Regions from separate parts of the Shumkonia mesophila genome, predicted to be linked through region 2. Evidence: riboswitches for the same ligand, from Rfam matches in the RefSeq annotation. Region 2 holds a riboswitch; the other holds the start of a gene.
The links. A riboswitch is a leader RNA that binds a small molecule or an ion and turns the genes downstream of it on or off. The one in region 2 is predicted to bind glycine.
Positions count from the first base shown of each region.

Region 1: it holds a riboswitch for glycine, as region 2 does, so the genes downstream of both, gcvT (glycine cleavage system aminomethyltransferase GcvT) here and ODR01_RS24375 (D-2-hydroxyacid dehydrogenase) in region 2, are expected to answer to the same signal.

Region 1 covers NZ_JAOTID010000007.1:85,169-89,363, forward strand. Annotated here, with positions in the region: gene gcvPA (aminomethyl-transferring glycine dehydrogenase subunit GcvPA) at 1-1,009, opposite strand, end outside; gene gcvH (glycine cleavage system protein GcvH) at 1,009-1,386, opposite strand; gene gcvT (glycine cleavage system aminomethyltransferase GcvT) at 1,406-2,518, opposite strand; glycine riboswitch at 2,675-2,775, opposite strand; gene ODR01_RS13285 (hypothetical protein) at 2,858-3,424, opposite strand; gene ODR01_RS13290 (CDGSH iron-sulfur domain-containing protein) at 3,430-3,669, opposite strand; gene ODR01_RS13295 (homoserine kinase) at 3,856-4,195, shown strand, end outside.
Region 2 covers NZ_JAOTID010000031.1:5,604-9,798, reverse strand. Annotated here, with positions in the region: gene ODR01_RS24385 (trimeric intracellular cation channel family protein) at 1-358, opposite strand, end outside; gene ODR01_RS24380 (pyridoxal phosphate-dependent aminotransferase) at 450-1,628, opposite strand; gene ODR01_RS24375 (D-2-hydroxyacid dehydrogenase) at 1,652-2,623, opposite strand; glycine riboswitch at 2,792-2,893, opposite strand; gene ODR01_RS24370 (tripartite tricarboxylate transporter permease) at 2,961-4,195, opposite strand, start outside.

The DNA.
Region 1 (4,195 bases), on a different contig from region 2:
TGAAGGCCAGCGCGCACAGCCCCGAATTGGTGCAGATGTTGCTGGTCGCCTTGTCGCGCCGGATGTGCTGCTCGCGGGTGGAAAGGGTCAGCACGAAGCCGCGCCGGCCGTCGACGTCGGCGGTCTGGCCGACCAGCCGGCCGGGCAGCTGGCGGACGAACTTCTGGCGGGTCGCCATCAGGCCCACGGTGGGGCCGCCGAAATTGAGCGCGTTGCCCAAGGATTGGCCCTCGGCGGCCACGATGTCGGCGTCCATGGCGCCGGGGGAACGGATGGCGCCCAGCGACACCACCTCGGTCACGACGACGATCAAAAGCGCGCCCGCCGCGTGGCAGGCGTCGGCCAGGGCCTTGCGGTCGGCCAGGCGGCCGAAGAAGTCGGGATTCTGCACGACGACGCAGGCGGTTTCGCCGTCGATCAGGCCGGCCAGGTCCTCCGGTTTCGTCCAGTCGGGCTCGGGCGTTTCCAGGGTGATGCCGAGGAAGCGCGTGTAGGTCGCGGCGACCGCCCGATAGTGCGGGTGCAGCGCGCCCGACATCACGGCCTTGGTCCGCTTGGTGATGCGCCCGGCCATCATCACGGCCTCGGCGCAGGCGGTGGCGCCGTCGTACATCGAGGCGTTGGCGACCTCGCAGCCGGTGAGCAGCGCGACCTGGGTCTGGAACTCGAACAGGTATTGCAGCGTGCCCTGCGAGATTTCAGGCTGGTAGGGGGTATAGGCGGTCAGGAACTCGCCGCGCTGGATCAGGTGGTCGACCGCCGCCGGCACGAAGTGGCGATAGGCGCCGGCGCCCAGGAACGAAGGCGCCGCGACGGCCGGCAGGTTCCTGGCCGCCATCGCCGAAAGGGCCCGTTCGACCTCCATCTCGCCGCTCGTCGGCGGCAGGTCGACGGCGCCCTTCAGGCGGGCCGCGGCGGGGACGTCCCTGAACAGGTCGTCGACCGAGGTCGCGCCGATCGTCGCCAGCATCTGGCGGCGCTCGTCGCCGGTGAGCGGAAGATAGCGCATCAGTGGGACTCGCCTGCCAGTTCCCGATAGGCCGCCTCGTCCAGCAGGCCGTCCAGTTCCTTCGGATCGGCGATGCGGATCTTGAAGAACCAGCCGCCGCCCATGGCGTCGGCATTGACCTTGGCCGGGTCGTCGCCGAGCGCGGCGTTGACCTCGACGACCTCGCCGCCGACCGGGGCGTAGACCTCGCTGGCCGCCTTGACCGATTCGACCACCGCGGCCTCGTCGCCCTTGGCGACCTTTTTGCCGACGGCGGGCAGGTCGATGAACACCAGATCGCCCAGCTGCTGCTGGGCGTGGTCGGTGATCCCCACGGTGCCGATGTCGCCTTCGACCCGCACCCACTCGTGTTCCTTGGTGTATTTGACGGTGGCCATCGCTTTGTTTCCCCTTCGCTTAACCCTTGAAGTAACGGTGTTCGGTGAACGGCAGCTTGACGACGCGCGCCGGCAGGGCGCGCTCGCGAACAATCAATTGAAGCGGCGTTCCCGGCGCCGCGAACGCCGTCTCGACATAGCCCATGGCGACCGGCCCGCCGACGCTGGGGCCATAGCCGCCGCTGGTGATCTCGCCGACCGGCGCGCCCGCCTCGTCGGTGACGACGGTATGGGCGCGGGCCGGCGCCTTGCCCTCGGGCAGGATGCCGACGCGCCTGCGGGATACCCCTTCGGCGATCTGCTTTTGGATGACGGCGGCGCCCGGGAAGCCGCCCTGCGCGCGGCGCCGCTTGCTGATGGTCCACAGCAACGAGGCCTCGATGGGCGTCGTCGTTTCGTCGATGTCGCTGCCATAGAGGCAGAGCCCGGCCTCGAGCCGCAGCGAATCGCGCGCCCCCAGGCCGATCGGCTTGACCTCCGGCTGGGCCAGCAGGGTGCGGGCCAGTTCCTCGGCCCGGGCGGCCGGCACCGAAATCTCGAAACCGTCCTCGCCGGTGTAGCCCGAGCGGGTGGCCTGGCAGCCGATGCCGGCGATCTTGATGTCGGTGATGCTCATGAAGGGCATGGCCGCCGAGGCGGGGGCGAGGCGGGCCATCACCTTGGCGGCCTCCGGCCCCTGCAGCGCCAGAAGCGCCCGGTCGGCCAGGATCTCCATCTTGAGGCGGCCGGCCAGCTTGGCTTCGATGTGGGCGAAATCGGCGTCCTTGCAGGCGGCGTTGACCACCAGGAACAGGTGGTCGTCGCGTCTGGCGATCATCAGGTCGTCGAGGATGCCGCCCGCATCATTGGTGAACATCGTATAGCGGATGCGCCCACGGGGCAGTTCGACGACGTCTCCGGGCACCAGGGTTTCGAAGGCGGCATCGGCGTCGGGACCCCACAGGCGGGCCTGGCCCATGTGCGACACGTCGAACAGGCCGGCATGACCGCGGGTATGAAGATGCTCGGCCATGATGCCTTCGTATTGCACCGGCATGTCATAGCCGGCGAAGGGCACCATGCGGCCGCCGAGTTCGCGGTGCAGGGAATCCAGCGGCGTTCGCTTGAGGTTTTCGGACGGGGCGTCGGTCATCGGCTTCTCCCGGGCGGAACGAAGGCACACTCCGCCAGCCCCATGCCGACGGATGCCCCCTCTGTCCCACGACCTGAAAGAATCGCCGACGACGCGCCAGCTTACATCTTCGGTGGGGCGCCCCTCCCTAAGGCGAACGCCCGCTCTCCAGAGTTCAGTCTTCCTGCGGTCCTTTTGCCTGAGAGTTTCCGGGGCGGTTGCTCCTTCGGCGCCGGTGGCGGCCGACCCGCCGATCCGGTCTCTCCCACAGGAAGGGTCCTTGAGCCCGTCACCGACAGGCGCCAGCACCCGAGGGCCAGTTTAGAGACTTGCCGGGCAAGGTCAACCGTCAGCGCTGGCCTAGCGACGGATTCCGCTGGCCTGTTTGCGGTTGAACTCCAGTTCCTCCGGGGTCAGGTCATATCCCACGTAAATCCGGAAGTCGCGGCCGGTCTGTCCCTTTTTCAGGGGAAAGGCGAGAAAGACGGGTTCGTCCGTCCAGCGAAGCTGGCTGCGGTTGCCGGTGAACTCGACGGTGCCCGCGAAGTCCTGCTTGTTGAGAATCTCCTGGTCCTTGCCGGTCACGGCGACGAAATAATGCACCAGCGCCTTGCCGTCGCGATTGGCGGGGCCGCGGGCCATCTCCATCGAAACTGCCATCTCGACGGAAAGCGTTCCCTCGCCCGTCTCTTTCTTCATGTCGTAGTCGCAGGCCCCGGTGGCATCGACCAGCCGGGCCTCGTAGAGGACATCGGTGAGATCGCGGCCGGCCCCCTCGACGAATTTCGTGAGCGAGGCGGCATCGCCGAGCACCGAAAGCTCCGGGCAGGGCGGCGGCGGGGCGCTGGCCGTGAACATCCCGCAGGCGGAAAGGGCCGCCGTCATCATCGCGATCGCGGCCGGCCGGTAAGCGAAAAGATGCGTCATGGCGCTCACAATGTCGAATGGGTGCCGTCGCAGAACGGCGCGTCGCCGGTCCGCTTGCAGCCGCACAGATGGACGGTTTCCGACTGCTTCGCGGTGAAGACCGTCGGCGTCAGGCCGGTTCCCTTGTGGGAGCCGTCGCAATAGGGCTGCCCGGCGCTGCGTCCGCAGCGGCACCAGGCGTATTTCTTGCCGGCCTCGACATCGACCGCGTAAGGACCTTTTTGGGCGACAATGGATGGTTCCATGGCATTTTCTTCTTTCTATGCCGGATCGGGCGTGAGAAGGCGACTTTAGGGGACTCCCGCCGGCGGCTCAAGGCCGCTCGCTGGATTCCCGCGCCGGCCCGCCCTTGCCAGCGGCGCCTCCAGCCCGTAAACAGACGGTGGCCCGGGGCCGCCCGGCCCCCGCCGCCACCGATCCCGAGGGAAGACATGGCCGTTTACACCGAGGTTTCGGACGAGGACCTGACCGCCTTCGTCGCCGGTTACGGCGTCGGCGAGGTGATGTCGTGCAAGGGCATCGCCGAGGGCATCGAGAACACCAACTATCTGGTCGAGACCGAGGGCGGCCGCTTCATCCTGACGCTTTACGAACGGCGGGTGAAACGCGACGAACTGCCATTCTTCCTGGGGCTGATGGAGCATCTGGCAGCCAAGGGCGTGCCCTGCCCGACGCCGCTTGGCACCGCCGACGGCCAGGTGTTGCGCGAGTTGTGCGGGCGGCCGGCGGCGATGGTGTCCTACCTCGACGGCATGTGGCCGCGCCGGCCCA
Region 2 (4,195 bases):
TTCCCCGCTCCAGGGCAGCCGAGCAGCCGAGCACGGAAAAGACGGCGAGGCCGACGGCATCCGCCCAGCGCAGACCGGGGACTGTCTCGATCGCGTGGCCCCGCATCCTGAGCAGGACGAACACCGCGAACGGACAGACCAGCGATACGTAGAGACTCGACGGATGAACCATCCAGGCGACCGGCAACCGCCCGATGAGGAGATCCCGTAGGGTCCCGCCGCCGATCCCGGTAATCGCCCCGACGACGACGAAGCCCATCACGTCGAAACGCCGGCGCGCCGCGGCGATAGCCCCGGAGACGGCGAAGGCGGCGCTGCCGAGCCAGTCGAGGTATTGGACGGTGACGAGCAGATCCATGCGGCGTCTCCTGATCAAAAAAATGGCGGAGCCTTGCGGCCCCGCAGGGAGAGGGAGGTTTTTTGTTTAGGGGAGTTCTCGGTCGAGAGCGTCAAACCGCCGTCGGAAGCCACGCCCGGATGCGGGCGATGGCCTCGCGGATGCTGTCGACGCTGCTGGCGTAGGAAAACCGCACGAACCCTTCGCCGAAGGCCCCGAAACTGGTCCCCGAGACGACGGCGACGCCGCATTCCTCCAACAGCCTGTCTTGCATCTGGCGCGAGGAGAGCCCGGTCTCGGTGATGTTGGGGAAGGCGTAGAAGGCGCCGCCCGGATTGACGCAACGGAATCCCGGCAAGGAATTCAGCTCGTCGACGATCACCCGGCGGCGCTCGTCGAACGCCGCGACCATGGTGTCGACCGCCCCCTGCGGTCCCGTTAGGGCCTCGATGCCAGCCCATTGCGTCGCGTGATTGACGCAGGAATGGTCGTTGATGGAAAGACGGTTGGCCTTGTCGATGATCGCCTTCGGCCAGACGCTGTAGCCGAGACGCCAGCCGGTCATGGCATAGGTCTTCGACCAGCCATCCAGCACGATCAGCCGCTCGCGGATCGAGTCAAATTCCAGGAAGCTGACCGGCTCCACGCCGTCATAGAGGATGCGGCTGTAGATTTCGTCGCTCAGCACGGCCACGTGGGGATGCCGCTCCAGACCGGTCACCAGGATCTCGATCTCGCGGCGCGGCACCACGCCGCCGGTCGGGTTGGCCGGACTGTTGACGATGATCAGGCGGGTGGCCGGCGTGATCTTGGCGAGTACCTCCTCGGCCGAGAAGGAGAAGCCGGTTTCCTCGTGGAGAGGGATCGGCACCGGCGTCGCGCCCGAAAAGCGAATGGCCGACTCGTAGATCGGGAACCCGGGGTTGGGATACATGATCTCGACGCCCGGTTCGCCGAACAACAGGCAGGCAAAGAACATGGTCGGCTTGCCGCCCGGCATGATCAGGATGGCGTCGGGCGACACCGTGCAGCGGCGGCGCTTGCCGATATCCTCGGCCACGGCCTCGCGCAGCGCCAGAATACCGTTGGCCGGCGTATAGCCGTGATGCCCGGCGAGCAGGGCCTTGACGGCGGCCTGCACGATGTTGTCAGGGGTGGGGAAATCGGGCTGCCCGATCCCCAGGTTAATGATGTCGCGGCCCGCCTGCTCCATCGCCTTCGCCTTGGCGAGGACGTCGAAGGCGGTTTCCGTTCCCAACCGGGACACTGCCGAAGCCAGAGAGATGGTCATGGTTTCCTCGCTCGGTTTTCTTGTCAGAAGGCGCCGCTGACGACGTTCCGGGGATCGCCGGCGACGAACGCCTCGATGTTGTCGATGAGCTGATCGGCCAGGACCTGCTGCGCTTCGCGGCTGGCCCAGGCGACATGCGGGGTGAGGATGAAGTTGGGCAGATCCAGCAGCCCCAGCAGCGGGTTGTCGTCGGCCGGCGGCTCCGGCGGCGTCACCACGTCGAAGCCGGCACCGGCGATCAGGCCGTCGCGCAGGGCCACCGCCAAGTCGGCCTCGTTGATCAGGCCGCCGCGCGCCGTGTTGATGACGATGGCCGTCTTCTTCATGCGCCGGAACTCGGGCATGGCGATGGTGTTCGCGGTCTGCGGCAACAGCGGACAATGGAGCGTGATGACGTCGGCCGTCTCGATCACTTCGTCGAACGGCGTGTAGAGCGGCCCCAGACCGGACACACCCTTGTGGGCGGCGAACAGCGGCTTCATGCCGAACGCCTTGCTGACCTCGGCCACGGACTGGCCGATCGATCCCTCGCCGATGATGCCCAGGATGCCGCCGCGCAGCTCGGAAATCGGCTGGGTGAAGAAGCAGAACTGGCCCGAACGCTGCCATTCGCCGACGACGACGTCCTGGCGGTAGCCGATCAGGCCGCGCTTCAGGGCGAGGATCAGCGCGAAGGTGTGTTCCGGCACGGTCGAGATCGCATAGTTGCGGATATTGGAAACGACGATGCCGTGCTCGGCGCACCACGCCTTGTCGATGCAGTCGGTCCCCGTGGCCGCCACGGCGATCATCCGCAGCCGCGGCAGCTTGCCCAGCGTCTCGGCCCGAAGCGGAACCTTGTTGTTGATGACGATGGTGGCGTCGCGGGCCCGCTCGACGACCGCGTCCGGCGCCGTCTGGCCATGCTCCTGCCAGGTGTGGTCGAAAGACGGGCGACGGATCTCGATCTCCGGGGCAACGGTCCGGCGGTCCAGGAAGACGATGTGATGGCTCATCAGGTCCCTCGGCAATGGACGGCGCAAAAGTCCCCCTTTTTCCAGGGAGACGGCTTTGCCCCATCTGTCGCTGAACCTGAGAGAATCCCCGAAACCACCCACGGCCTCGGGTTACCCCGTCGGTGAGAGGACCGGCCCCGTTGGCCCTGCCCTCTTCTTTCCAGATATCGATCCCCTGCGGTCCTTTTGCCTGAGAGTTTCCGGGGCGGTTGCTCCTTCGGCGCCGTCCCTTGCCGATCCGGAAGGGGCGATCTCTCCCACAGGGAATTGGCTTATCCTATCTCATCGTCCTCGGTGACGTCTCCCCTTCCTTGTTCCCGCACGGTACGGCGCCCCCCTATTCGTCCACCATATCGAACCGCGAGGGCTGGCCCCGCCGATACCACAGGCGATGGGTCAGCCCGCCGACCAGCAGCACCAGAATGCCCAGCGAGATCGGCCGCATGAAGAATTCCAGATACCAGTCGCCACCGAACAGTTGGAACATGCGGATCATCTCGTTGTCCGCGATGGAGGCGAGAATCACCCCCATGACCACCGCCGCCGGCGAGTAGCCGTGGCTCTTCATCACATAGCCGAACGCCCCGAACAGCAGCATGAGGTTCACGTCGAACACGGCGTTCCTGAGGGCGAAGGCCCCGAGGAGCGAGAAGAGCATGAGCAACGGGATGAGAATCCGCGTCGGAACCGACAGCGCCCCCGACAGGCCGTAGCCCACCCCGATAGCGATAGTCACCATGAAGATCTGGGAAATGATGGCCGCCATGATCAGGCCGTAGACCAGGGGAATCTGCTGGTAGACGAGCTGCGGCCCGGCCTGCAGCCCGTGCATGGTCAGCGCCCCCAGCAGGACGGCGGTCGCCACGCTGCCGGGCACGCCGAGTACCAGCGTCGTCATCAGCGCCCCGCCCGAGCAGGCGTTGTTCCCGCTTTCCGCCGCCACGATGCCGCTGACGTTGCCCTTGCCGAAGGAGTCCGGATCCTTGGACAGGCGGCGCGTCAGGCTGTACGAGGCGAAGGCCGCCAGCGTGGCGCCGGCCGCCGGAATCAGCCCGATCCCCATGCCCACCGCGGAAGACCGCAGGACGGTCGCCAGATGGCGAACCGGAGCGGTGAAGGCCCGCAGGATGTTGGTCAGGCTTTGCTGGCCCTTGACCTGGGCGTCGACGATATAGTCGCGCCCCGCCATCTGCATCAGCTCGGAAACAACGAATACGCCGATGAGGACGGGCACCACCTGCACGCCCTCGGCCAGGAACGGATCGCCGAAGGTTGCCCGCCACTCGCCGGTGGGAACGATCCCGATGGTGCCGACCAGCAGGCCGAAGGTCCCGGACGCCAGGATCTTCAGCGGCGAGCCGTTGCCCACTGCGCCGAGGATGGCGACCCCGGCGATGGCGATCAGGAAGATCTCAGAAGGCCCAAACTTAAGCGCGATCGATGCCACCGCGCCGATGCCGACCAGCATGATGACATACGAGAGGATGCCGCCGACGGCCGACGAGGAAATGGCCGTGCCCATGGCCTCTGCCGAGCGTCCCTGCTGGGTGAGGGGATAGCCGTCCAGACAGG